DNA from 3 places in the Pseudoalteromonas sp. MTN2-4 genome. Region 2 is predicted to be linked to each of the others. Evidence: predicted binding sites of a transcription regulator. Region 2 holds the regulator's gene; each other region holds the start of a gene.
The links. The regulator MetJ, encoded in region 2, represses methionine synthesis genes. The targets are predictions, from matches to a motif close to TAGACGTCTAGACGTCTA.

Region 1 (10,012 bases), on a different contig from region 2:
CACAGCTAAGCCGCACATTACAAGCGGTATTTAGCCCAGATAAGCTCAATGTTGCAGCGCTAGGTAATATGGTCCCTCAGCTACATGTTCATCATATCGCTCGCTTTACCAAGGATGTTGCTTGGCCAAAACCTGTTTGGGGGCTCCACCCAGCTAAGCCTTATACCGACGAGCAAATTGCTGAACTGAAGAAGGTGTTCTAACTTCTAATAAAACTATAGGAAGTAAAACTATGAGTCGTGAATATAAGTATCAAAATGAAACCGGCACTAAAATCGGAAAATGGTATTTAAATCGACTCGACTATTTTGAGTTTTATGGTTTCTCTGGTTTGTGGAAAATAAAAGCGAAGTGCTTAGTCTGCTTAGGCTTGTCAATTTGGCTAATTAAACTCTTGCCGATTTTCTTTACGCCAATATTGGTCTGGGCGGCGTACGTGTCAATCCGCACTTTTGTTATCGTAATAGAAAAAAAGTGTCGTTATCGTGGTTATTTTCTCTTTCCTGAAAAGATAATCAATTTTTTTAGAGAGTACCGAAAAGATGTAGATGTCACAGACTTTGATAGCTTGGCGACCGCAGATAAAGCAGGTCAAGGAAACGATCTTGCTAACAAACGTTTCAAGAATAAGCATTATAAAAAAGCCTCACGGTTGTGAGGCTTTTTTGAGTTTGTTTTTAACCTTTGCTCAGGTTATTTGGCTGGTTTGTTTTTAACATACTTCTCTAGCCATTGGTCTTGCTCCCATAACAGGTGCATTATGCTTTCTTTCGCGCGATAACCATGTGACTCTTTTGGCAGCATGACTAGACGAGCTGTTGCACCTAAGCCTTTAAGTGCGTTGAAATAACGCTCACTTTGCATGGGGTAGGTGCCACTGTTGTTGTCTGAATCACCATGAACAATGAGTAGCGGTGTTTTCATTTTATCAGCATGCATAAATGGCGACATAGTGTAATACACCTCTGGTGCTTCCCAATAACTACGCTCTTCAGATTGGAAACCGAAAGGCGTAAGAGTTCTGTTATAAGCACCGCTTCGTGCAATACCTGCTGCAAATAAGTCTGAGTGCGACAATAAATTTGCTACCATGAAAGCACCATAGCTGTGACCACCAACTGCAACTCGATTTCGGTCAATGAGGCCTCGTTTGTCAACCGCGTCAATCGCAGCTTTGGCATTCGCAACGAGTTGAGTTCTAAAAGTATCGTTTGGCTCTTCATCACCTTCACCTACGATTGGGAAAGCAGCATCATCTAGCACCACATAGCCCTTTTTAACCCAGTAAATAGGCGAGCCCCAGAACGGATAAGTGAACTCATTCGAGTTTTGGGTGTTTTGGCCTGCGCTACTCTTATCTTTGTACTCTCTGGGATAAGCCCACAAGATCATTGGGTACTTCTTACCTTCTTGATAATCAGTTGGCAGATAAAGCGTACCAGTTAGGTCAAGGCCGTCATCACGCTTGTAGGTTATAACTTCTTTTTGTACGTCTTGAATGCTTTTGAACGGGTTTTCAAAGTCAGTGAGTTGTTGCAGCTTATTTTGACCCATCTTTCTAAAGTAATAGTTAGGGTAATCGCTACTTGATTCGATACGCACAAGTAGTTGTTTTGTATCTACATCAAAGTCACGTAAATCTTCGATTCTGTCAGTATACTCAGAGCGATATAGGCGCTCAGATTTTTGCGACTTTAGGTCGAATTTATCTAAGAATGGGAATTGGCCATCTTTACTAAAACCATCACCTAATAAATAAACTTGGCCATTATCAATATCCATTACACTTCGGCCATACTGGTTTCGCTTAGTAACAATATTACCAGGGTCGCTATATCTGTCTTGATAGTTACGATCTACAATTGTGATTGGCTTTTGAGATGCATCAGAAGGATTAAATAAATACTCTTTGGTATTTCGAGTATTCCACCAGTAGTCGACGGCAATGGCGTTATTGTCATCACCCCAAATAATATCCGCATAGCGATTTTGTGTTTTGACTAATAGACTTGGTTTTCCATCGAATGGTGCTGGCAACTGACTTACCTTATCACGGAAAGCAGCCTCTTGTGCAGGGTCACCACCATCTAGTGCCTCAACAAAGGTTAAGGTAGCAGGTTTATCATCACGCCATTGAATACTTCTCTTACCTTCGCGTGTTGCCATAAAGCCTTTAGGTAGGTCTTCGATAAGTGGTACTTTTTCGATATCAGTGACTATTTTACCACGTTTAGTATAGACGGTAGAGGTCATTGGAAAACGACGATAAGGCACTAAATATGAGAAAGGTTTGTCGTATTCAGCAACTAAGACATAATTACCGTCTGGCGAGAAAGTAATACTGCCATACATGCCAGGCTCAGCCCAATCTGTGACTTTTCCTCTCAGTGTCACTTTTTTTAATGATGAACTCGCAAGTTGTTCAAAGTTAAATTCATCATTTTTGTTTTTAAGCAAGTCTTGATATGTACGGTTTTGGGCTTTTTTACCATCGCTGACACTGATGGTTGGTCCAACAGGTACTGCTTGCTCAGTATTGATGAGCGGCTTACGATTCTCTGGCAACATTTTTACGATGAAACCTGAGCTATCCTGAAGCCAATCGATTGGGTTACCCATATTTGCGTTTAACGTTGCGTCGGTTAAACGGCGTGCTTTGGCTTTTTTAATGTCTACAACCCACAGTTCAACGCCTGTTTCAGTGGTATGTGTCATCGCCATATATTTCTGGTTAGGTGACCAACTGAAATTAGTTAAACGTGGATTCTTAGGCAGGCCACTCACAGTCTTAATGTTATTTTTACCGACAGGCTGGATTTTTACTTCATTGAAATAAGTAACACGACTACCAATGTTAGTGACAGGGTTAATACGTAAGCCAGCTAAACGCATCTCTTTAATTGATAAGTCGGCAATTGATTTATAGCTATCACGATAAATGAGCAGCATATTTTCGCGCTTATCATCGATTAAAGTATACGGGGCCAGTTTTACATCAACGAGCTCTTTTATTTCTTGTGAAGGTTCTTGATAAACCAATGCATCGTTATTGGCAGCAATACTGGCAGAGGATGCCATCATCAGTGCAGCACTAAGTAGTAACATTTTAGGGCGCAAAGTCTTAACTCCATTAATATTCTTTGAGTTTGATACGTTATCACAAATAAACAATTTCTGGTCGTTTGAATGTAACGAATTGTTAATTAAAACACCGGGTTGGAAAGCTGTGTCCTACGGGAAAATATAAGACTTTGCTTTTTGTGGATATATACATGACCATTAATCCCACATAAATGGATAGGCTAACTTTATTTTAGTGTTTGGGTTTTATGGGCACGGTTTGGGTGTAAGCTACAAATGGAGGATTACTTCACTGAGTCTTCAATTAGTGTAAGAGGTCAGGTTTCTAAAATAGAAGCTCTGAATGTCAGTCATATAGCGTTACTGTAAAGACTTGGTCTAGTTTCATGATTATGCTCTATTTCTTGATGTGTGAAATTTTTTGTTGTTGAGAGATAAAAGTTGCTAAAGATTCCTTTATGTGACTATATTTTCCTTAAAGCATAACAATTTATTGATATAGATTTGTAACCTTATACCTAGCTAAGTAAATAATAAGGGTATAAAAAGACAATGCGTTTGCGCGTATCACACGTTACTCGAGGGACTCTAGCTTATGTCTACAGAAAATGCATTATTGACTATCTTAATAGATAGGATTAACAACGACACTTTAGTGTTACCAACCTTACCTGAAATAGCCGTGAAAGTGAGACAAGCTGCGGATGACCCAGAAGTAAACCTGATGCAAATGGCCGATGTGATTTCGCAAGATCCTGCGCTCGCGGCACGTATGATAAAGGTGGCAAACAGTGCGTTTATGGGGCGCTCTGTAAAAGTAAATACATTAAATCAGGCTGTGACACGAATTGGTCTTAGACAAATCAAAAATATAGCAACCGCTATGGCGATGGAGCAGTTGTTTGTTTCTAATAACAAGTTAATTAAAACCTACATGGACAAAGCATGGCAGAAAACATTAAAGGTAGCCTGCCAAGCCATTACCTGTATGGACTTTTACCTTCGTGTTAACAAACACACGTCACTGAACAAAGATACTATTACGCTTGCGTCCCTTGTTTTCAATATTGGTGTTTTACCCATATTAACCGAAGCAGAACGCCATCCTGAAGTATTTGCAAACCCAAGCTTCTTAGCACACGCTATTCAAAAGCTTGCAGGTAAGATTGGTGGTGCCATTATGCGTGAATGGGGTTTCACCGATGAGTTTGTTGAAGTCGCTGAAAGCTGGTCTAACCCGAATTATAAGCCTGAGCATGTCTGTTATGTAGATTTTATTCGTGTCGGCGCTATTGCTGAAGGTATCTTGCAGGTGTCAGACAAGGCTGCGTCTTTAAAAATGTACGAAGATAAAAGTGTTATTCGCTCTTTAGAAATGTTCACCAGTGATGAATACCTATCAACACTTGAAGATGTGAAGAGTATGTTTGCCTAAAAACTAGGGCGTGTTGACCTTTGCTGTGTGTTTTTGCAGCTGTGAGTTGGATATTTAGGCCAGGCAGGGGCTGCCCCGCAGAGGCTGCGTAGCATAGTTACTCTATGTAAGTTAGCCGATAACGCTGAATAAATGTTCAACTCGCGCTGCTCGAAGAGTTCAACCAAAGGCTTCCACTACTTTGTCATTCGCCACTCACATAACCCATTATGCTTCGTAACTCATTTCACGTATTGAAAGCCTTTGATTTGAACAAAATTCATACCTCAAAGATAAACACGCCCTAAATAAAAAAGCCATTAAATTTTGAATGGCTTTTTTGTTTTTCTGACGATGATTAAACGCTTAGCTTTTAGCTATGAATGACTAATTCTTCGTTCGTTGTGTCTACTGCTTTCTCTGATACATACCAAACACTATTTTTCTCACCCTTGTATGCTCTTTTGGCAACTTTAATTGCGCATGCATAAAAGAACCAAGCAAATGGAAGGGTCATCACTTCTAGCATGATTTCAGCAAAACTATCCGCATGCCAAAGCCCAAGGTTAGGTAGTAAAAGCGCTATCAAAGAGTTAAGTGGCACAATTAGACACAATATTGCGCTGGCTTTAAGTGTATAAATGGCAATAACAGAAGGACCCTTGATAAAAGCGGCTATGACAATGACAAAGAAAGTCAGGTAGTACAGCCACAGATAAGCAATATTCACATTTAATGACGTCAAGCTTAGCCATTTTGTGGCAGCAAATGCCAGTGAGATAGCGCAAATACAACCGAGTGCTATACCGACCGTTAGTTTAGCCAGAACTAGACTTGATTTAGATTGCGTCGCTTGTTTTTGTTTTCTGCGTTTTTCAATCCACAGTAGATTTCCAGTATAAAACAACAGTGCGCCGAGTAAGCCCATGACAAAATAAGCCCATTGGCCAAGTGTGCCGCCATAACTTCCAAAATGCAGAGCAAACAAGGAAGAGACAATACTTACCCAAATACCTTGATCGCCACCTTTTATACTACTGGCATTGATTTCGAGTGTATAAGGGTGCATAAAAATGAAATCAGTCGTTGGACCACGCATCATTTCTCTTGGATGAGTGATATTCACTGAAGCGCTAGGGCTAGTGGTATTTAAACGAGATAATGCAATGCGCTCTATTTGATAGCCGGGGGCATAAGCTTGTATCTTGGTCTTGATGTCATCTAGGCTTGGAAGTTCTTTAACATTGTATTGATACTCTGACTTTTGCGGCTCTGGAAATAGCTTTTTATCTCCATATACACCAAATAGCCCGCCATACAAAAAGTCATGGAATGCAAAGACGAACACGGTAAAAGCAATAACGATATGAAAAGGTAAGCTGCTCACGCCTATTAAATTATGACTATCGAGCCAAAACCGGCTAGCCGACTTGTCTTTTCTCAGTGCAAAGAAGCTTTTTACCAAAGTAGGTAACAAAAAGATTAATCCTGAGATCAAAGCAATAAAATACAAAAATGAGGCTATGCCAAGAATATAACCACCAAATAAGTGGTGACCTATTTCGCCAAAAATACCGCCCGTTTGATGTAAGTAATCAAGTAAACCCGACAGGTGATTGACTTGACTTAGCTCTTTATTTATCTCTCCATGCTCATTGAAGCCAGCATGCCAAACTTGTTCATTTACATTCACACCTCGGCCATTTCCTTCTTCATACCAAGTGATGGGAGAGTGATTGTCAGAATAGTGAAGGGTAACGGCATTAATGGCTTTTTCTTCGTTCGCAAGTACATGGTTTAACAGTACTTGATGTTGCCCATCTCTCACTTGAGAAAACTGCTTACTAGGAGGTGTGCTCCATTGATCTATGGTGTCAGTGAACATCACTAATGCACCCGCAAAGAAGCCTATAAATAATAACAGTCCGGTTGTGATCCCCGTCCACGTGTGAAGTGTTTGGTATGTTCGAACAATGTCGGCCCTTATTTTCATAGCATGCTCCTTAAGCCAAAAAATATCGTGTAGATGATTAAGTTTGCTGACAACAAGTATATAAATGCTTGCCTAGTTGTTTTGAACATATAAATAAAGCTGACAATCAACATCCAGATTGGGGTAACAATCCACATATTAAATTGGGTTTTCCAGAGTAGGCGTTGGTCGCTTAGGTTAGTGTTAATACTGTCAGGCCCAAACCATACAATTAACGCCACAATGCCATAACTCAACGCTAATCCAAGAAAAACACCTACCGCTGTTTTGCCCCACCATTGAGGTTGAATTTTTTGATGTGCCTGGCTCATAGAATGCTCCTAATCAAAAAACTAGAGATGGGGATGATGATCAGCACAAGCATAATTAGCATGAGCCAAATAAAAACGCTTGCTGCACCATTGAAAATAAATGGGCTGATAACGGCTGAGGAAATTAACAGTAAATAGCCGAGCTGTTTAAATTTTTGAGATATGGGGGTGTTTAAAGCCAATTGGTGTCGATTAGACGCATAGATGAAAGATACTCCAGCGGCTATAAACGTTAAAAAAACGAATAGCACTACTCACTCCATGTAAACTTGATTGTTAAAAGAGGGACAGATTATACACAGACAAGTCGCACTATCAATGATAATGCGACTGAGAATTGATGTTATTTGGTTGTTATTTAGTCTAATTAGGCTATTTGTTTTTCTGCAAGATTAAGTTCCATCGTTGCTTTTAATAAACGATATAAATTAATCGATGCATCAATTTCTTCTTTACGATTAGTTAAGCTTTCAATATTCAAACCAAGCGGTACATTTAGATGTGCACAGCTTTGAATGATCAGGTCTAAATTTTCACGACAGATGCGGATTGACTCGCTTAATGGGTTTTGTGAGTCAAGCATGCGCCATTTCGTTGCTTCTGGCACTGAAATACCCAGCCATTCCATAAACTGCAATGTCTTCTCACCGCCACATGGGGTAAAGGTAAGAATAATACGTTTAGGCTCAAGCCCTTGTTGGCGACAACTACGAGCATAGCTGGTGATTAAGTCAATCGTCGCCTGTGCATTGTAAACTGCTTGAGAGATAAAGAACTCACACCCTTGTGCTGTTTTTTCTAACAAACGCTCGTGTTCGTTTCGCTTATTCGCATGGCGTTCAGCAATCGTCACACCACCTAAGAAAAAGTCATCTTGGTGCTCTGCAATTGTTTCGTATGCTTTAGGCAGGCTAAGTTTAACTTCGCCATTTGAAGATGGACTACCTACTAATACAAGATTGTTTAAGCCATGCTTAGTTTTAGTATTGTTAAGCCACTGATTAAATTCGCTCGCCTCACGTTGTGCCACACTTTTATAGGTGATGACATCAAGTTGTGAAAGTTCTTTAACGAGTTGGCTGTATTCACATGGATCTACAGTGTGTTTAAACGGAAAAGGGCGCGGAACTTGAGTGCGGCTACTTTCATCTTGAATGTCGTAAATAACGACACCGTCATATTCAATTTCATGTAAACGGCCAAGTAGCTTTTGTGCAATGGTTTTGACTTGTGCTTCATCAGTCCCCATCTTTGGCGGAGTAGTACCAATTAAATATACGCCTTGATTAGGGTCCAAAATTTTCTCTTGTAATGATAAAGCCATGGTCCTCATTCCCATTGGTTGTGCTGATGAGGTAAATATAGCAGCCATTTAGACGTCTAGATAGATTTTATTCATGAAACTTATTCAAACACTATGAATTTCTCTCATGTTGTTTTTGAGGCGCAAGAGATAATTCAGTAGCTCAGATATATTTTTTTACATAAATTTTGCTTTGAAATGAGCGAGTCACAGCAATTTATTGCATAATTGAAGCTGTGTCATATGTGATACCAATCCTCAATAATACTCAATCATTCTGAGAGACTAAAACTGACGCTAACTTCGTTGGGAATTTCTCATTTAGAACAACTAAATAGCAAAATTTCCGCCTAGTTATCGACAAGTTTTCCTTACCTCAAAATAGATTGCTCAATTTAGAGGAATGGTATGACAAAATAAAAACTGAATTTGGAAATCACATGAAATTTAAACTTTTGGCAACTAGCCTTGCAGTGACTTTAGCGCTGTCAGGTTGTATGAGTAACAATTCACAGACAAGCAATACAGCGAATGCCACTGTTGCATCAGCGTCTGTAGAGAACAAAGTATTTGCACAAGACTATGTGTTAGAAGAACTAGAAAATGGTCTGCGTGTGATGGTCGTTAAAACGGATTATCCTGATGTTGTATCGCTACAAATTCCGGTATCTGTAGGATCTAGAAATGAAATCGAAGCAGGCAAAACCGGTTTTGCTCACTTCTTTGAACACATGATGTTTAAAGGCTCTGAAAAATTCCCACAAGATGTGTATGCAGATATTCTGAAAAACTCAGGGGTAGACAACCGCGCTTACACGACAAACGATTACACAAACTACCACTTAAATTTCTCTAAAGAACATTTAGACAAAGTACTTGAAATCAAAGCGGACATTTTCCAAAACCTAAAGTACTCAGAAGAGCAGTTTCGTACTGAAGCACTGACGGTTAAAGGCGAGTATTTAAAAAATAATGCCAGCCCTATCCGTAAGTTACTTGCGGCTGTGCGTAAAGAAGCATTTGAAAAGCACACTTATAAGCACACCACAATGGGCTTCTTCGAAGATATTGAAGCAATGCCTGATCAAATGGCGTATGGCCAGACGTTCTTTGAACGCTTTTACAAGCCAGAGTATGTTTCACTAGTGATTGTGGGCGATGTTGACCCGCAAGAGACCATGAATATGGTTAAGAAGCACTGGGGCAATTGGAAAAAAGGTGACTACCAAGCGGATATTCCGGTAGAGCCAAAACAACAAGCGCCTAAATATGTGCATGAACAGTTCGAAGGCATGCCGGGTCACTGGTTACTGGTATCATACAAAGGCACGGCTTGGCAGCCGACTAAAAAAGATCGCGCAGCACTTGATCTGATCTCACAGCTTTATTTCTCTTCGAATTCAGAGTTATATCAAGAGCTCGTAGTAGACAAACAGCTTGCTAGCCAAATGTTTACTTATAATGCAGAGACAAAAGACCCAGGTTTATTACATGTCTTTGTTAAAGTTGAAAAAGAAGAAGATTTAGCCGCAGTACGTGATGCAATTGCAAAAACATATGCTAAAGCACGCACTGAGCTGGTGGATGCAGATAAGTTAGCAGCATTGAAGTCAAACCTTAAATACAGCTTCATCAATGGCTTAGATTCATCACAAGCCATTGCGTCAACGCTTGCAAGCTATATGCATTTTGAGCGTGACCCAGAAGTGATCAACCAGTTATATGCGTCTGCAGATGCCATTACAGCTGAAGACATTCGTGACATTGCAAACAAATACTTCGTCGATAATGGTCGTACGACCGTGACCATGTCTGCACTTGAGACTGTTTCTGGTTTCGATAAAGAAGTGTCTGTATCAGCGCTTGCTAAACAAGCGAGCCAGCCTGTTGAACGTCACTTCAAGGTACTA
Region 2 (10,012 bases):
CGACGCCAGCGGTTACGAAGTGCAATTGCCACGGCTTTTTTGGCTTTATCTTGACCGATAATGTGCTGATCTAACTCGTGCACGATCTCTCTTGGGGTCATCGCAGTCATGGCAATCCTCTATAGTTCTTCGATGGTTTGGAAATTATTAGTGAATACGCAAATATCGCCAGCAATTTTTAGGCTTTTTTCTACAATTTCACGTGCACTTAGCTCTGTATTCTCTAACAGTGCAGTTGCAGCAGATTGTGCAAAGTTACCACCACTACCAATGGCGATTAAATCATGCTCTGGTTGCACTACGTCACCGTTACCTGTGATGATCAATGAAGCGGTTTCATCAGCAACTGCCAACAGGGCTTCTAGTTTACGAAGCGCGCGGTCGCTACGCCAGTCTTTCGCCATTTCCACAGCTGCTTTGGTTAAATGGCCTTGGTGCATTTCTAGTTTGCTTTCAAAGCGCTCAAATAATGTAAATGCATCTGCAGTACCACCGGCAAAACCCGCTAATACTTTACCGTTATAAAGACGGCGTACTTTTTTGGCATTACCTTTCATTACTGTATTGCCAAGTGACACTTGACCGTCGCCGCCGATAACAACTTTGTCGTCACGACGCACGCTTACGATAGTAGTCATAAAATTCCTTACTGTGCGTTAACTCACACTTGTCTTACTTAAATATCTTAGATTGCTGTAGGTATATGGGCTATTAGTGAGAAATCAAGTCCAGCCCCAAATTCCACAGCTTACGATGTTGATACGCTTGAGCTTATTTTTATCGCTTTCCGCTTGTCGCTTACTTTCATAAGGGCCTAGGCGTACTCTAAACCAGACACCATTTGACCCTTCGGTTCTGCGGATTTCAGCAACTAGGCCAACAAAAGCAATTTGTGCTTTCATGCTCTCTGCGTCTTCGTGTTTTCTGAATGAACCACATTGCATCTGGTATGGACCGCGTTTTTTGATTTCTTTAATCTCGACTTTGATTTCTGCGTCTTTAATTTCTTGAATAAAGTCAGGATCTTTAGGCTTAGGTTTCACCACTGGTTGCTCTTTTTTGGCAATTGGTTTGGCGGCTTCTTCTACTTTTTTAAGATCGGCATTTTGTGTGATATACCAAAGACCATATGCAAAACCGCCAACGAGCAGTAAGGCCAGCAAGATAAGCAATTTTGAGACGGGTTTTGGGCTAGGCGCCGCTTTTTTGGTATTTCTGCCTTTTGGCTTTTTATTTATAAAGTCGTGTTGTGCCATAAGTTACTTAATAAGTATCCATAGGATCTATGTCTATACTCCAGCGCAGTCGGTTTGCTAATGGGTGCTTATCTACATAGGCTAATAACTGAGTTAAGTAACTATGAAGAATTGCACGGTCCTGCGCTTGAATATGTAATTGATATCGATATTTTCCTGCCACGCGCTCCATCGGCGCGGGAATTGGTCCGAGCAATTGTATACCAGAGAATGGGTTTGCAGGAACCAGATCCGATAAAAAGTCGCTGACTAATTTGGCATTGTTAGCTTCGGCGCGTATTAAAGCTAAGAAAGAAAATGGTGGTAATGCAACTTCTTCACGCTCTTTGAGTGCATAACGGGCAAAGTCGCCGTAGCCATTATTAACTAGATCTTGTAATAGCGGGTGTTCGCAATAATGAGTTTGTAATAATACCGTGCCGGGTTCGCCACTGCGCCCAGCGCGTCCAGCAACTTGAGTGATTAACTGAGCCATATGTTCTGTGGCTCTAAAGTCACTACTGTATAAACCACTGTCGACATCTAAGATAACCACTAGGCTGACATCGGCAAAGTGGTGACCTTTCGCCAGCATTTGAGTGCCAACCAGAATACGTGCGCCACCTTCATTAATTTCATTGAGGGCTTCTTCGAGTGCGCCTTTACGGCGGGTTGAATCTCGATCTATACGGCTCAGTGGCGCGTCGGGAAATTGCAATTCTAAAAACTGTTCAACTTGTTCAGTGCCCAAACCCACTGGCAAAATATTGGTACTGCCACAGTCAACACACTGGGGTGGCACATAGCTTTGCTCACCACAGTGATGGCATACTAAGCGTGACATGCCTTTATGGTAGGTGGCACTGGCACTACAGCGGTGACACTCGCTGAGCCAGCCACACTCATGACACATTAAAGTTGGCGCATAACCCCGTCGGTTTAAAAACACCATGACTTGCTTACCACGTGCAAGCGTACGTTCAATATGTTGTAAAGTAGTTGGTGCAAAACCATTTTGATGTGGCTGGCCTTTCATATCAACCAACAAGTAGGCGTTATCTACTTTAGTTTGTGCACGCTTGGTCAGCGACACTAATTGATATTTGTCACTGAGTGCATTGTGTAGGGTTTCTAGTGCGGGGGTTGCAGTGCCTAATAAAAGCGATATTTGCTGTGTTGCACAGCGGTAAACAGCCAAGTCTCGAGCGTGATAACGCAGTCCATCTTGTTGCTTAAAAGATCCGTCATGCTCTTCATCTACCACGACCATGCCTAGGCTTTTAAAAGGTAAGAAAATCCCTGAGCGAGTTGCGATAACTAGCGCGCTACTACCTTGCTCAGCGCGTCGCCAAGTGTGTAATCGCTCATTATCGGTTAAATTTGAATGCCATAAATCAATGGGAGTATTTGGAAAGCGACGCCTGAAGCGGTTTACAGTTTGTGGCGTCAGGCCAATTTCTGGTACTAAAACCAGGGCCTGTTTACCATCATTAAGTACTTTCTCTAAACATTGTAAGTAAACTTCAGTTTTACCACTGCCCGTGACGCCTTCAATTAAGAAAGTGCGATACCCTGCTTGTTGATTAACGGCAGCACAAATGGCAGCTTGCTCTTCATTGAGGCGTGGTTTGCTTGCAATCTCAAGTGTGTCTGACGACCAAGCTTCACAGTGATTAATGGCTTCTGTGATTAAGCCTTTCTCTTTGAGCGGTTTAATTTGTTGTGTTGTAAACCCTAATGCTTTTAACTCAGTGAGGCTCGTTACGCCCGAGCCTTTTAAATGCTCAATCAATGCTAATTGCTTTTTAGCGCGAAGCTTGGGAGAAGCTTTTCCTTCCTCAGTGAGTGTGTAATCGGGTACTTGGGTTTTATCTGGGTGCTCACCTTGACGCAAAGATGCTGGTAGCGCAGTAAAAATGGTTTCGCCTAGCGAGTGGCAATAATAACGTGCTGTAAATTTCAAAAAGGTAAGATAAGCATCACTGATAATAGGGCGCTCATCAATGACAGAGGTAATGTCTTTGATTTTATTATCGGGCACACCTGACTGAGTCTTGATATCAACGACCATGGCGACCAATTTTCTATTGGCAAAAGTCACCCATACACGACAGCCTTTTTGAACTGTAATATTCGGGTCGATTTTATAATCAAAGGTTCTATGTAGTGGGACTTTTAGGGCAACTTCAACAAATAGCATGAATGTTCGAACATGGCGGTAGATGGTTATAATGTACTAAAGCAGACCTTGAAATCCCAGTGAAAAACGTGAGGTAAATTGCTGTTCAATGGATTGGGTGCAATGAACGCCGAATTTATTTACTTTTTGTGCAATTATTGCTTGTAGATCTCGGACTACTTCAATAAAATACGCGTCCACTAATTTGAATATAACTACGTATGGTGCCAAACTTCGGGTTTGGAGAGCGATACGGCCTAACCTAGAGGTTTACTATGAAAGAAGGTATCCACCCTAAGTACGAGTCAATCACAGCAACTTGTTCATGTGGTAACAAATTCGAAACTCGTTCAACACTATGTAAAGACATTCACCTAGACGTATGTTCTTCATGTCACCCGTTCTACACTGGTAAGCAGAAGATCCTTGATACAGGTGGTCGTGTTGATCGCTTCAACAAGCGTTTCGGTGCTCTTAGCAGCAAGAAATAAGCATCGCTTGTTTGAGAAAGGCACCCATTTGGGTGCTTTTTTATGTCTGAATCTCATTAATCTTCTGAATATTCATTATTTCCAGCTGGCTTGGCATTGCTTATCTGATCGTTCTTCTGCAAAATTATTTCTGATACATCAAACCCTTTTCGTAGCACAGCCGTAGAAAATGGCGTAATAACTAAATGCATAACTTTGCACTTTTTATCGAGATTGTCTTTAGCTTTCTCAAAGATATGGTTGCTTTAACTGGTTTTTTTTAGAGTTAAAGTTATCTAAATGTGTTTAAAAGAGTCTAAAGTGCGGTAAATGTAGCTAAGTTGGGTTTTCTTTCTATGTTTGGTATGGTGACATTTTTAGTCGTATAAATTGCTGGTTTATTAAACGTATTGACCCTTTTTTAGGTCAGTAAAATGTCAAAAAAGCTAAAAGAATGTTTCATAAAATCTGCAAAATTACGGCATCTTGCAGATAAATTTCGCTAAAAAGTGGATAGACCTGAAATTGCTTGAATATATCTAGAAAGCGAGTATCTTTTAGTTATTGCAAATTATTTCACTCTCACTTTTAACTTCTTTGCAGGAAAAAATCGCGTCATGTCAGACTTTCGTGAACAAGCTTTACATTACCACGCTCATCCCGTTCCAGGTAAAATCAGTGTTGAATTAACTAAACCAGCCGAAACAGTTAAAGATCTTGCGTTGGCCTACAGCCCAGGTGTGGCTGAGCCGGTTCGAGAAATTGCTGCAGATCCTGCTAATGCTTACCGATATACAGGTAAAGGCAATATGGTTGCGGTGATCAGTAATGGCACTGCAATTTTAGGTTTAGGTAACTTAGGCCCACTTGCTTCTAAACCAGTCATGGAAGGTAAAGCGCTATTATTCAAACGTTTTGCAGGCTTAGATTCAATCGACATTGAAGTAAAGCACCGCACTACAGAAGATTTTATTAATACGGTTGCGAATATTGCAGACACCTTTGGTGGTATCAACCTTGAAGATATTAAAGCACCAGAATGTTTTGAGATTGAAAAAGCGCTCATAGAGCGTTGTGATATTCCTGTATTCCACGACGACCAGCATGGTACTGCGATTGTAACTGCTGCGGGTATGTTGAATGCACTGGAAGTACAAGGCAAAGACATTCATGACGCTATCATTGTATGTTTAGGTGCAGGTGCTGCAGCAATCGCATGTATGGAACTGCTGATTAAATGTGGCGCACAGCGTGAACACATTTACATGCTAGACCGTAAAGGCGTTATCCATACGCGTCGTGATGACTTAAACGAGTATAAAAAGCTATTTGCTAACAACACTGATAAGCGTACGCTTCAAGATGTAATTGCAGAAGCCGATGTGTTTGTGGGTGTATCTGGCCCTGATTTACTTTCTCCAGAAGACCTAAAGCTTATGGCAGACAAGCCAGTCGTGTTTGCATGCTCAAACCCTGACCCTGAAATTAATCCAGAAGTTGCACATGGTGCACGCAACGATTTAATTATGGCGACAGGTCGTTCAGATTACCCTAACCAGGTTAACAACGTTTTATGTTTCCCGTTTATCTTCCGTGGTGCACTTGATGTGCGTGCAACAGCGATTAACGATGAAATGAAAATCGCAGCGGTAGAGGCCATTCGTGGTATTGCGAAAGAGCCAGTGCCTGAGCAAGTGCTTAAAGCAGCCGATGTTGAGTCGTTAGAGTTTGGCGCTGAGTATATTATTCCTAAGCCAATGGATCCGCGTTTATTGCCTCGCATTGCTAAAGCTGTAGCACAGGCTGCGATTGATTCTGGCGTTGCGCAAATCGAACTACCAGAAAACTACATGGCACAATTTGAATCTTAATCTTAGAAAAGACTAGATTAATAAAAAACCTCGCAACGGCGAGGTTTTTTTATGTTTTCTTTGTAATAACAAAAAAGCTGATTAACCTTCTTCGTTAATCTCTGGGATCTCTAAGCCCATCTCTTTCATAATGTTACGCACTTCAACAGGGATCTTCTCTGGGTTGTCTTTACGTAAGTCCTCGTCGCTCGGCAACGGTTGGCCTGTAAAGGCATGCAGAAATGCTTCACACAGTAACTCGCTGTTTGTTGCATGGCGCAAGTTGTTCACCTGACGGCGGGTACGCTCATCAGTTAATACTTTTAATACATTTAAAGGAATAGATACGGTGATCTTCTTCACTTGTTCTGATTTTTTGCCATGCTCTGCATAAGGGTGAATGTATTCACCATTCCATTTAGCCATAATATTTTCTGATGCCTTAAGAGTAATTACTGCCAATAAGACTACGCTCGTTTGCGACGGTTTTAATTGACTTAGTTTGACTAACGCCCAACTCAAACTAAGGTTAATGTACCGATTTATGGTCAAAAACCCAGTCTTATTAACAATATTAGTTAACGAAGTGGCGAAATTTTATCGGTTTAAAAAAGATAGTCAAATTCTAGTTAAATAGCCATTTAGCAGTATAAATGTTTTGACTTCTCTAATTTGATCATCTAACCTTTTAGACGTCTAAACATCCATATACTAGGTGGTGATATGAGCCAACGCAATAAGTCAACAGTCGCAGTCAGACATGGTATCGAAGCCGATAAGCATCATGGTGCGGTTGTGCCTCCTCTTTATCTTTCAACAACGTATTCGTTCGCTGATTTCGATACTAAGCGTGATTATGACTATGGTCGTAGCGGTAACCCAAATCGCGATATTCTAGCTGAAGCATTAGCACAGCTTGAAGGCGGAGAAAAAGGTATCATCACAGCGACCGGTATGGCAGCTGTACACCTAGTAACACAACTTTTAAATCACGACGATACATTAGTTATTCCACATGATTGTTATGGCGGCAGTTATCGTTTATTTACATCACTTGAAAAGCGCGGTCTGTTAAAGCTGAAGGTTTTGGACTTAACTCGCACTGACAGTCTTGCACAAATTGCAGAGATCAAACCTAAACTGGTTTGGATTGAAACGCCGAGTAACCCAATTCTTCGTCTTACAGATATTGAGGCGGTTGTGAATGCAGCCCATGTAGTGGGTGCTTTAGTGGGGGCTGACAATACGTTTTTATCTCCAGCGCTACAGAACCCAATTTCATTTGGTGTTGATATTGTGGTGCATTCGACCACGAAATACATTAACGGCCATTCTGATGTCGTTGGTGGCGCGGTGATTGCGAAAACTCAAGCGTTAGGTGAAGAGCTGGCTTGGTGGGCAAATAACATTGGTATTACTGGTGCGCCATTCGATAGTTATCTTACATTACGTGGTTTAAGAACCCTTAAAGTACGCCTTAAACAACATGAAGAAAATGCCCTAGCTATCGCCAAATACTTAGAACAGTCTGAGTACGTTCGCAAAGTGTATTACCCTGGTCTTGAATCACACCCGCAACACGAACTGGCTAAAAAGCAGCAGTTAGGGTTTGGTGGCATGGTGAGTTTTGATATCGCAGGTGGTCTTGAAGATGCGGCGGCATTCTTAACAACAGTGAAAGAGTTCTCGTTGGCTGAGTCTTTAGGCGGTGTTGAGAGTTTAATTTGCCACCCAGCGACCATGACACATGCAGGCATGGAACCTAAAGCACGCTTAGAAGCAGGTGTAGGCGATACTTTGATCCGTATTTCTGTTGGTATTGAGGAAGTAGCAGATCTACTTGCAGACCTCGAAGCGGCTTTTGCTAAAACACAGCCAGGCAAGGCACCTGCGTCTGCTGATAGCAAAGCTTGTAAATTAACACCTGCCCATCCGGCACTTTGGTAAAAGAAAATGACAAGAGTAGTACATAAATTTGGTGGGTCGAGCTTAAGCTCGGCTTCGCGTTATGAGGCTGTCGCACAAATCGTGGTTGGCCAGTGTCAGTTGGGCGATTGTGTTGTGGTTTCTGCCGCAGGTAAAACCACCAATACCCTAGTTAAACTATGGCAAAGCTATCAGCAGCAAGAGCAGCAAAGTTTTAACGATATTTTGTTGCAGGTTGAGAACCATCAAATCGAACTGATTAATGCATTATTCCAGGGTGAAAAGCAGCGCCAACTAGCCGATACTCTATTGACTGAATTACAAGTTATCACCCAAGCCGCGAACAGTAAAACTCTAAATGAAGCTGAGCTATTAGCACATGGTGAATTATGGTCTGCGCGCATTCTAGCGAGCTACCTATCTGAAAGCGGTTTACAAGCCCAACCGATTGATGCCAGAACGTTATTTACTGTACATAACGGTCAATTAGTGCATCAAAAAAATAAGCAAGTGTGTTTAGCGACCTTAGATAACGATCATATTTTTGTGGTCACAGGTTTTATTGCAGCAGATGACCAAGGCAATACTGTGACGTTGGGACGTAATGGCAGTGACTACAGTGCAACATTGTTAGCAAATTATAGCGACGCAGAAGCAGTCTCAATCTGGACCGATACGCAAGGTGTATTCAGTACTGATCCTCGTAAAGTCAGCAATGCAATTAAATACCCTAAAGTTTGTCGAGAGCAGGCAAATCTGTTGGCGCGTTTAGGTAATCCTGTATTGCATGCTAAAACTTTATCTCCTTTGAAAAGTACGAGCATCAAGTTGCAGGTTCGTAGCAGTTTTGACCCTGAAGCACCAGGTACTGAAATTGTTAAAGCAGGTTACAGCAAGGCGAAACGTTTTATTACTTCATTTGATAACTTAGATCTTGTGCGTGTTGATCGTTTAGGTGTAAATGAAGTGCGAGAAGTGAGTCAGCTTATTCAGCACAGCATTCATCACTTTGTACAAAATGGTGAAGAGTTCTTATTGCTACCAGGCGCTTTTACACATCAAGTTAGCCAATATTTTACAGGGCGTCTCACTTTGGTTGAAAGTCACTTACAAGGCTTTGCGTTGGTAGCACCAAAGGCGGACATAGCTGCGTTAGAAGTGCAGGCGAAATCAGTACTAGCAGAGCAAGACGTCGTACTCAGGTTTGCGCACAGTGACGAAGATTATGCACTGTTCTTAACTGACCAAGCGATTGACAGCGATGTTTTGGCGATTCTACATGACAAACTAGTGAATAAAGGCCGAGAGCTGGCCGTTATCATAGCGGGCTTAGGTAATGTCGGAGAAGTTTTCCTTGAACAATGCCAAACTCAGGTTGCTCGTTTACAAGCGCAATTTGATTTAAAAGTCGTTGGCCTATTACGTTCACAGCAAATGCTATTTGCAGCCAGTGGTTTGAATTTAGATAACTGGCAAACTCAGTGGCAAAATGAAGCGCAAGCATACGAGCAAAATGAAGTGCTAGAGCGTATTGAAGAGCTAGATTATGAGCATAAAGTGGTGGTTGATATCACTGCGAGTGAGTCATTTAGCTTGTTATACCCAGAGTTCGTTAAGCGTGATTGCCACCTTATCAGTGCTAATAAGTATGCCGGCACAGCTCAACAAGACTGGTATTTGTCTTTGCGTCAACAGCTTGAAGAGCGCAATTTACTCTGGCGTTATAACACCAGTGTCGGTGCGGGTTTACCAGTTAATTTTGCATTAGCTGATTTGCAAAATAGTGGTGATAAAATCACTCAGGTCGAAGGGGTGTTTTCGGGCACTTTGTCTTGGCTGTGCAGCGAGTATGATGGCAGCAAAGCTTTCTCAGATTTAGTGCTAGAAGCACAAGCTATGGGCTATACCGAGCCAGATCCTCGCGAAGACTTATCGGGACGAGATATGCAGCGTAAGTTGTTAATTCTTGCTCGAGAGCTTGGTCTTTCACTGGATGTAGATGATATCGGTTTAGAGCCATTAATGCCTGAGCATTTAGCTGCGGGTAGCTGGCAAGATTTTCTTGCTAAGAAAAATGAGCTAGACGCGTTTTATGAGACTAAGTTTGCACAGGCGAAAGCCAATAATTGCGAACTGCGTTATACCGGCTTATTAAGTATCGCGGAAGATGGCAAGGTTGACGCAAAAGTGGGTATTGCGTTTGCTGAACAAGGCTCTGCGATTGCCAATTTAACACCAGGCGATAATATCTTTGTAGTTAAAACGCTATGGTATGATGCGAACCCACTGGTTATCCAAGGGCCTGGAGCAGGTAAAGAAGTGACTGCAGCAGGCATTCACTCAGATTTATTC
Region 3 (10,012 bases), on a different contig from region 2:
TTATTCTCACCATTTGAACACAGCATATCGATTACCATAGCACCCGAATCGCATGATGTGACAAAGAAAATAACAATCATAGCAACAGATAATAACGTCAATATTGTTGACCAAGGAAATTGCTGTAAGAACACAAATAAAGCCACAGAAGAGTTTTCGCTCACCATATTTGCAACTTGTTGAGCCCCCTGCTCAACCACCATATAAATTGCACTATTCCCGAAAACAGTCATCCAAAGCAGTGTAAATGCCGTTGGCACCACCATCACGCCTAATACGAATTCACGAATGGTTCTGCCTTTTGAAATACGTGCAATGAATAAACCAACAAATGGTGCCCAAGCTAACCACCAGCCCCAATAGAAAATAGTCCAACCACCGATCCAACTTTTCTTTTCGTAAGCAAATAAATTAAATGTGTTCGAGACAATTTCAGATAGATAGGCGCCAACGTTTTGCACATAGGCTTGTAGTAAAAATACGCTAGGGCCTAGTATAAAGATAAATGCAAGTAAAGCCATCGCCAATAGCATATTCGCTTCAGAGAGTATTTTAATGCCTTTATCTAACCCCGTTGCCACCGACACCGACGCCAGTGCGGTGATGACCACCATGATAATGACTTGATTGGTTTGGCTGACTTCAAATTCGAATAAATAATTAAGTCCGGCATTTACCTGACTTGCACCCAACCCCAAAGAAGTCGCCACACCAAAAACTGTACTGACAACCGCAAAAATATCGACTAGGTGACCTTGCCAGCCATAGATTTTATCGCCAATGATCGGATGAAGCGCAGAACGAAGCGTAAGAGGTAATTTATGACGATAGCTAAAGTAAGCCAATACCAAAGCAACGATGGCGTATATGGCCCAAGCATGAAAGCCCCAGTGGAAGAAGGTAATTTTCATTGCTTCTTTGATGGCTTCTAAAGAGCCCGGCTCCGCCGTTGGCGGGGACAAATAGTGCATAATAGGTTCTGCCACGCCAAAGAACATCAAGCCAATTCCCATACCTGCTGCGAAGAGCATGGAGATCCAAGTACCTAATGAGTAATCGGGGGTTGCATGGTCAGGTCCTAGTTTTACAGAGCCAAACCTCGATAAACTTAAGTATAAGACAAAGCCCAAAATGATGGCGACGGTAAGCACATAAAACCAACTGCCATTGACTGTGATAGTGTTTTGAATATCTGCAAATAGTGACTTTGCCTTATTTGGGGCTGAAACAGTGATAATCATTAAAAAGAGGATCACCAAAGAGGCTGGGTAAAACACCGCCTTATTAAATTTTGCTTGTTGTCCGAGCATCGAATACCTTTTATTTCGCTAAGAAAAGCTTTTATCTATAAGTAAAAGTACAAATCAAACTTGCAGATTTAATATGAAAAATAAAGAAATAGATAAAAACTTTATGAATAATTAATTTCATCTCTAACTAATTATATGAAGTTTTCTTACAAAAGTAATCCCGGCTCTAAGTAAAAGCTCTAATGTGAAAAGTGATGTATAAAAAAGCACTTAACTAAGTAAGTGCTTTTTAGTGTGATTTGATTTTAGTTGAACGCCTATTCAGGCTCATAGCCAAGGTTTGGTGACAACCAACGCTCTGCCTCTTCAAGGCTCATGTTGGTTCGCTTGGCGTAGTCTTCAACCTGATCCTTTTGTATTTGTGCTACTGCATAATATTTAGAATCAGGGTGAGAGAAATACCACCCTGAAACGGCAGCACCCGGCCACATTGCATATGAGCTAGTAAGCTGCATACCGATACGATCTTCAGTTTGCAGTAACGACCAGATCTTTTTCTTCTCTGTGTGCTCCGGACAGGCTGGATAACCTGGCGCAGGACGAATACCTTGATAATTTTCGCGAATAAGCTCTTCATTACTGAGGTTTTCATCAGCTGCATAACCCCAGTACTCTTTACGAACTTGCTCATGAAGATACTCAGCAAACGCTTCAGCTAAACGGTCAGCAACCGCTTTAACCATGATCTTGTTGTAGTCATCTTGCTGAGCGTCGAATGCTTCAGCTAAATCGTCTTCTTCTAGGCCGCCAGTTACAGCAAATGCACCAAAGTAGTCAGGTGTGCCTTTCGGCGCGACATAGTCAGCTAAACAGTAATTTGGAAAGTCGGTTTTCTCCGTTTGCTGACGTAAATGACAACTTAACTCTAATACTTCAGAGCGAGTTTCGTCTGTGTAGATTTCAATGTCATCACCTACACGGTTCGCTGGGAATAAACCAATCACACCAAGTGGCTTAAGTGCTTGTGTTTTTTCAAACTCATCAAGCATGGCATTGGCATCGTGATAAAGTTTTTTCGCCTCTTCACCGACAATCTCGTCATCGAGAATACGAGGGAACTTACCTGCCAATGACCAAGTCATGAAGTAAGGTGTCCAGTCGATGTATTCACGTAATGTTTTGATGCTTACATCTCTAAACTCTGTAACACCGAGCTTTTTCGGCACAGGTGGCATGTAGCTATCCCAATCAAGCTTTGCGGCATTATCACGGGCACGTTGGATAGTAACCGGTTTACTGCGTGGCTTTTTACGCGCTTGTTGCTCACGAACCTTTTCGTACTCAGCAGTGGTTTTTGTTAAAAATTCCGGCTTTTGTGTTTTGCTTAATAAGCTTGATACCACACCTACCGCACGGCTGGCATTGTTTACATAAACCACGCCTTTGTCGTACTGAGGCTCAATTTTAACCGCAGTGTGAGCTTTAGAAGTCGTTGCACCACCAATTAATAATGGTATATCAAAACCACGACGCGTCATTTCTTTCGCAACATGAACCATTTCATCAAGCGATGGCGTAATAAGGCCCGATAGACCAATGGCATCGGCTTTTTCATCAATGGCAGTTTGCAAAATTTTCTCAGCAGGTACCATCACACCTAAATCAACTACTTCATAGTTATTACATTGCAGTACTACGCCTACAATGTTTTTACCAATGTCGTGTACGTCGCCTTTAACCGTTGCCATGATGATTTTGCCATTGGTGGCGCCCTCTTCTTTCTCCGCTTCAATATACGGGTCAAGGTAAGCAACGGCACGTTTCATTACACGGGCTGACTTTACAACCTGAGGTAAGAACATTTTACCAGCACCGAATAAATCACCCACCACGTTCATGCCGTCCATCAATGGACCTTCAATCACTTGAATTGGTTTATCCATTGAAGCGCGACACTCTTCGGTATCTTCTTCAATATACTCGGTAATACCTTTTACAAGTGCGTGTTCTAAACGCTTTTCTACTGACCATGTACGCCACTCTAAATCTTCCACTTTTTCAGCTTGCGCTAAACCAGAATATTTAGGGGCCAACTCAACCAGTCGCTCACCTGCGCCAGGGTCGGTATTTAATACAACATCTTCTACGGCTTTTCTCAGCTCAAGAGGAATATCATCATAAACAGCAAGCTGACCGGCGTTTACAATGCCCATGTCCATGCCTGCTTGAATAGCGTGGTATAAGAACACTGAATGAATCGCTTCACGAACCGGATTATTACCACGGAACGAGAATGACACGTTAGATACACCACCCGATACTTTACAGTGTGGCAGATTTTGCTTAATGCGACGTGTGCCTTCGATAAAGTCGACCGCGTAGTTATCGTGCTCTTCAATACCAGTTGCTACCGCAAAGATATTCGGGTCAAAGATGATGTCTTCGGGTGGGAAGCCTAGTTGGTCCACCAAAATACGATAAGAGCGTTCACAAATTTCGAATTTGCGGTCGGCTGTTTCGGCTTGACCTGTTTCATCAAATGCCATGACAACGGCTGCAGCGCCGAATCGCTTGATGATTTTAGCCTGACGGATAAACGGCTCTTCACCTTCTTTCAGTGAAATCGAGTTAACGATCGCCTTACCTTGAATACATTTTAGGCCCGCTTCAATGACTTCCCATTTAGACGAGTCAACCATGATAGGGACGCGAGAAATGTCTGGTTCAGAAGCAATCAGATTTAAGAATTTGGTCATCGCCGCTTTCGAGTCTAACATGGCTTCATCCATGTTGATGTCGATAACTTGTGCGCCGTTCTCTACTTGCTCACGCGCAACATCAAGGGCTGTTTCGTAATCTTCTTCTAAAATTAGGCGTTTGAATTTTGCAGAACCAGTAACATTGGTACGCTCACCAACGTTGGTAAAAATTGCGGTATTTTGTTGCGTCATCTGATACTTCCTAATTCAAGTTACACGCTTCAAGGCCCGCCAAGCGCATACGCACATCTAGCTCAGGCAGAGATCTTGGTTTAGTTTGTGCAAGGCCATTAGCAAATGCTTTAATATGTTCAGGTGTTGTACCACAACAACCACCGACAATATTAATGAAGCCTTCTTTGCCCCAGTCGATGATTTCTAATGACATTTCATCAGCTTCTAAGTCGTACTCACCAAATTCATTCGGTAAACCCGCGTTAGGGTGGACTGAAGTAAAGGTTTCACACACACGCGACAGCTCTTCAACATAAGGACGTAATAAGTCTGGACCTAGTGCACAGTTCAAGCCAATTGAAATGGGTTTAATGTGGCGAATTGAATTATAGAATGCCTCGGTTGTTTGCCCTGACAGTGTGCGACCAGAAGCATCGGTAATAGTACCTGAGATCATCACTGGTAGCGTTATACCCGCTTGTTCAAACGCATCTTCTACCGCAAATGACGCAGCTTTCGCATTTAACGTATCGAAAATCGTCTCAATCAAAATTAAATCTGCGCCACCTTCAATCAAAGCAAGCGTAGACTCAATATAGGCCTCAACCAGCGCATCGAAGGTAATATTACGATAACCAGGGTCGTTCACATCTGGTGAGATTGAGCACGTTTTCGAGGTTGGACCTAATACACCTGCTACATAGCGCGGTTTGTGCGGCTCTTTCTCAGTGAACTCATCACAGATTTTACGTGCTAATTTAGCCGACTCAAGATTAATTTCACGACTCAAACTGCCCATTTCGTAATCTTCCATCGAAATGGTGGTCGCGTTAAAAGTGTTCGTTTCAATGATATCAGCACCAGCTGCTAGATATTTACGATGAATATCTGCAATGACATCAGGTTGAGTTAGGCTTAATAAATCGTTATTGCCTTTCACTAACACATGCCAATCTTTAAAGCGCTCGCCGCGATAATCTTCTTCTTCAAATTTATATTCTTGGATCATGGTACCCATGGCGCCATCTAAAATAAGAATACGTTGTTTTAAAGCCTCTTTTAAGGCTGCACTTTTATTCGGCATAGTTGTTAGTCCTTACATCTTGGCTAACTAAGTTAATATCGTATGGGGTTGTTTGGTAAACGTAATAATTCAGCCAATTTGAGAATAACAAAAAGGCATGACTTTGCCATGTTTTACTCGGCTTTTGCTCAGCATCGTTATTCGGGAAATACCCTTCTGGCTTAGGCGCATCAGGGCTTTTAGCTAGGTCGCGTAAATATTCTTTTTGTAAAGTATCAGCATCGTATTCAGGGTGACCAGTTAAAAACACCTGACTGCCAGACTGGTTTTTAATTAAATACGCACCCACTTTTTCTGAGCCAGCCAACACCGCAAGTTCAGGCGTATTTTGTATTTTAGCCAGGTCAATGTGACCATAGCGAGAATGCGGAACTAAAAACTCATCGTCAAAACCACGAGTTAGCGCACCATGCTCAAACAAACAACGGTGCTTAAATACGCCGCATAATTTATCATCTCGAAGTTCACGCTTTAAACCGTAATGATGATACAAACCCGCATGGGCTGCCCAACAAGAAAATAATGTTGAGGTCACATGGTTTTCAGCCCAATCAAATAGCTCTTTGAGTTCTTGCCAGTAAATGACATCGTCATATTCCAGATGAGCCAGCGGCGCACCTGTGATGATCATGGCATCGTAGTTTTCATCTTTTACATCAGAAAAATAGCGATAGAACATATCTAAGTGTTGCTCAGAATTTTCTGAACTACGATGCGTATCTAAACGTAATAAATCGACGTTAACCTGAAGCGGCGTATTCGCAAGTAAACGAATAAACTGCACTTCGGTTTCAACTTTGTTGGGCATGAGATTAAGAATCGCCAAGCGCATCGGACGGATCTCCTGCGTTCTTGCACGTGATTTAGGCATCACGAAGACATTTTCATGTCTGAGTGTAGCAATGGCAGGTAGCTCATCTTTTACGGTGATCGGCATACAATTCTCCCCAACTTAATTTATGGGTGTCATTATGAACGTAAAGTCGAAAAATTCAACCTCTAGATGTTTAGATGTCTAAAATCTCAACTCATTTGTTTGCAACTGAAAAATTTACTTAGATAATTCACGCGTCAAACATCATTATATAAAGAGAAAAAAAATGGGGATCGGTGAACTTGCCGCAATCAGCGCAGCCATAGTCTGGGCGTCATCTACAATTTTATACAAACGCTTTAGCCATCATTTATCGCCCCTGCAATTAAACGTCAGTAAGGGCATAATTGCGTGTGCACTGATGTTATTAATTTTGCTAATTATGCCTGCCAGCCCTTTACCGCAATTAGCCAGCTCTTGGGCTTGGCTTATTGTCAGCGGCATTTTGGGTATTGCTATTGGCGATAGTGCTTATTTTGCTGCACTTAGAAATATTGGCCCAGCACGTACACTTGTCATTGAATCACTCGCGCCAGCCATTGCAGGAGTTCTAAATATTGTATTGCTAGGCGTATGGCTCAGTGGTCTTGCATGGCTTGGTATTGTTATCACAACTTTAGGCGTTTTGTTGGCAATTAAACCTAAAAATCCATTACCTCAAGTTGAGCACAGCATTTACATCAAAGGCGTTAGTTTTGCCTTACTTGCAGCAACTTGCCAAGCGGCAGGTATGGTGATGTCAAAAGGTGCTATGAACGCTGAACAAATTGGTAGTTTGTGGGCTGCTTTTATTCGTTTATTTTCAGGCACACTGGCTGTCGCTTGCGTTGTCGCATGTCTAAAAGAACAAAATCTCAAACAAGCCATTACCTTGAATGGCATAAGTCAAAAGCAATGGCTTTTTGTCGCGGTGTTTTTTGGCACTTTTATTGGCCTTTGGTTGCAGCTTATTTCAGTCAAACATACCGATCCGGCTATCGCACAAACTATTTTCGCAACCGCCCCACTGATGGTGATGACCATTGGTGCCCTGCGCAAAGAACCCATGACAAGGAATATGATATTGGGTGGGTTAATTGCTTTTTCTGGTGTAGCGTTGTTGGTTTTGAGTTAATTTCATGAGTTTAAAAGAGAGATAACCTGCTGTTTGATTGACGAAATCGCTAGGTAAACTCTACAATATGCAAGTTAATTTTGAACATGAAAGGTTTCATCTATGGCATTGCCAGATAAGTTTATTTATTCAATGCACCGCGTTAGCAAAGTGGTGCCACCTAAACGTACGATTTTAAAAGATATTTCATTATCTTTCTTCCCTGGTGCGAAAATTGGTGTACTTGGTCTAAACGGCGCAGGTAAATCGACTCTTTTACGCATCATGGCAGGTGTTGATAAAGAGTTTGAAGGTGAGGCGAATGCACTTGCTGGTACTAAAATCGGCTATCTTCCTCAGGAACCTCAATTAGACGAAAACAAAACAGTTCGTGAAACTGTTGAAGAAGCTGTAAGCGAAGTTAAAAACGCTCTTGCGCGCCTTGATGAAGTTTATGCTGAATATGCAATGGATGGCGCTGATTTTGACGCTCTAGCAAAAGAGCAAGGTCAACTAGAAGCTATTATCCAAGCACATGATGGCCACAACCTAGATAACGCACTAGAGCGTGCTGCTGATGCACTTCGTCTTCCTGAGTGGGATGCAAAAATTGAGCACTTATCGGGTGGTGAGCGTCGCCGTGTTGCTATCTGTCGTTTGCTTCTAGAAAAGCCAGATATGCTTCTACTAGACGAACCAACCAACCACTTAGATGCTGAGTCTGTTGCATGGTTAGAGCGTTTCTTACACGACTATGAAGGGACTGTTGTGGCTATTACCCACGACCGTTACTTCTTAGATAACGTTGCTGGTTGGATCTTAGAACTTGACCGTGGCCATGGTATTCCGTGGGAAGGTAACTACTCTTCTTGGCTTGAACAAAAAGATGCACGTCTTAAACAAGAAGAAAAAGCTGAAAAAGCACGTCAAAAGTCGATTGCTCAAGAGCTTGAATGGGTGCGTTCAAACCCGAAGGGGCGCCAAGCTAAATCTAAAGCGCGTATGTCGCAGTTCTCTGAACTACAGCAAAGCGATTACCAAAAACGTAACGAAACAAATGAGCTATTCATCCCACCGGGTCCTCGTTTAGGTGATAAAGTAATTGAAGTAAATGGCCTCACTAAAGGCTATGGTGACCGTGTACTTATCGACAATCTAAGCTTCAGCGTACCAAAAGGTGCAATCGTTGGTATTATCGGTGCTAACGGTGCAGGTAAATCAACGTTATTCAAAATGATATCAGGCCAAGAGCAAGCAGATGCTGGTACTGTTGATGTTGGTGAAACTGTAGAACTCGCTGCGGTTGATCAGTTCCGTGATAACATGGACGACAGTAACACTGTTTTCCAAGAGATCTCTAACGGTCAAGACGTACTGAAAATTGGCAACTTTGAGATCCCAAGCCGTGCCTATGTTGGCCGCTTTAACTTCAAAGGTAACGACCAGCAAAAGTTTGTAAAAGAGCTATCTGGTGGTGAGCGCAACCGTCTTCACCTAGCTAAGCTTTTAAAAGCTGGCGGTAACGTTTTACTACTGGATGAGCCAACCAATGACTTAGACGTTGAAACACTTCGTGCCCTTGAGAATGCGATTTTAGAATTCCCAGGCTGTGTAATGTGTATCTCGCACGACCGTTGGTTCTTAGACCGTATCGCTACACATATTCTTGATTACCGTGACGAAGGTCAAGTGAACTTCTTTGATGGTAACTATACAGAGTACGAAGCTTGGTTGAAAAAGACTTACGGTGCACAAGCTGCTGAACCTAAGCGTATCAAGTATAAGAAAATTAGCTAAATAATCTACGCATTAGCTAACTTTTGCAAATCATTATTACAAGCCCTGTTTATGCAGGGCTTTTTTACACTGTAGCCTAAGTGTATTAATATCTATGCTTAGATTATCTAGAATATTGAGAGAATGATGATGGAAGAACGTAGACGTTTTACGCGTATTTTGTTTTCAAACCCGGCGACCTTAATGACTGCCAGTGGTGATTACAATTGCCAAGTACTCGACCTTTCATTAAAAGGCGCATTGATCACCTTGCCTGTAGGCTATGTCCCCCTACAAGGTGAAGCCGCTAACCTAAAGTTTCATTTACCAGACAGTGATGTACTGATTTCAATGGAAGTCGAAGTAAGACATGTCGAAAGTGAATATTTAGGCCTTCACTGTAATCAAATCGACCTTGAAAGTGTGACACATCTGAAACGCTTGATTGAACTCAATGTGGGTGACGATGCAGTACTGCATCGAGAAATCGAACAACTTGCTTTTAAAAACGCTTAAACAAATTAAAAACTAACTATCAGATATAAGAAGAGATAAAAAATGATTTTGGAATCTTTACAAGGGTTTTTGCCTTTTATTAGTTATTTTGTAATCGGTTATATTATTACACTGTGCTTTTTATTTGTGTATACCTATATTACGCCACACTGTGAATGGCGTTTAATGAAAGAAAACAACCCTGCTGCTGCCGTTGCTTTCTGCGGTACTTTAATCGGCTTTATTTTACCAATCGCCAGTGCAGCGGTGAATGCGGTGTCACTTACAGATTTCGCGGTTTGGGGTGTGATTGCAGGCATTATGCAGCTAGTTACATTTTTTACTGTTCGCTTATACATGCCGAAGCTGTCTGAAAAAATTGAAGCACAACATTTGAGTGCTGGTTTATTTTTGGGTGCAGCCTCATTGGCTACGGGAGTTTTAAACGCCGCCTGTATGACTTACTAGGAGGCCTGATGAAACGTAGCAAACACATTAAACTGACTT

Region 1: the regulator MetJ is predicted to act here: its motif matches at 8,165-8,182, upstream of ACGHEH_RS03345 (methylenetetrahydrofolate reductase).
Region 3: the regulator MetJ is predicted to act here: its motif matches at 6,268-6,285, upstream of metA (homoserine O-succinyltransferase).

What each region holds. Positions count from the first base shown of each region.
Region 1 covers NZ_BTGK01000001.1:723,478-733,489, reverse strand. Annotated here, with positions in the region: gene ACGHEH_RS03375 (HIT domain-containing protein) at 1-203, shown strand, start outside; gene ACGHEH_RS03370 (hypothetical protein) at 233-658, shown strand; gene ACGHEH_RS03365 (prolyl oligopeptidase family serine peptidase) at 694-3,117, opposite strand; gene ACGHEH_RS03360 (HDOD domain-containing protein) at 3,677-4,516, shown strand; gene ACGHEH_RS03355 (PepSY-associated TM helix domain-containing protein) at 4,869-6,488, opposite strand; gene ACGHEH_RS03350 (hypothetical protein) at 6,485-6,799, opposite strand; gene ACGHEH_RS03345 (methylenetetrahydrofolate reductase) at 7,167-8,123, opposite strand; gene ACGHEH_RS03340 (M16 family metallopeptidase) at 8,543-10,012, shown strand, end outside.
Region 2 covers NZ_BTGK01000010.1:46,734-56,745, forward strand. Annotated here, with positions in the region: gene hslU (HslU--HslV peptidase ATPase subunit) at 1-110, opposite strand, end outside; gene hslV (ATP-dependent protease subunit HslV) at 120-638, opposite strand; gene ACGHEH_RS18410 (SPOR domain-containing protein) at 723-1,256, opposite strand; gene priA (primosomal protein N') at 1,264-3,435, opposite strand; gene rpmE (50S ribosomal protein L31) at 3,690-3,905, shown strand; gene ACGHEH_RS18425 (malic enzyme-like NAD(P)-binding protein) at 4,502-5,755, shown strand; gene metJ (met regulon transcriptional regulator MetJ) at 5,837-6,160, opposite strand; gene metB (cystathionine gamma-synthase) at 6,458-7,681, shown strand; gene metL (bifunctional aspartate kinase/homoserine dehydrogenase II) at 7,688-10,012, shown strand, end outside.
Region 3 covers NZ_BTGK01000001.1:211,426-221,437, forward strand. Annotated here, with positions in the region: gene ACGHEH_RS01015 (BCCT family transporter) at 1-1,310, opposite strand, end outside; gene metH (methionine synthase) at 1,568-4,201, opposite strand; gene ACGHEH_RS01025 (homocysteine S-methyltransferase family protein) at 4,212-5,267, opposite strand; gene metA (homoserine O-succinyltransferase) at 5,257-6,204, opposite strand; gene ACGHEH_RS01035 (DMT family transporter) at 6,368-7,255, shown strand; gene ettA (energy-dependent translational throttle protein EttA) at 7,358-9,031, shown strand; gene ACGHEH_RS01045 (PilZ domain-containing protein) at 9,155-9,526, shown strand; gene ACGHEH_RS01050 (DUF350 domain-containing protein) at 9,569-9,973, shown strand; gene ACGHEH_RS01055 (DUF1190 domain-containing protein) at 9,982-10,012, shown strand, end outside.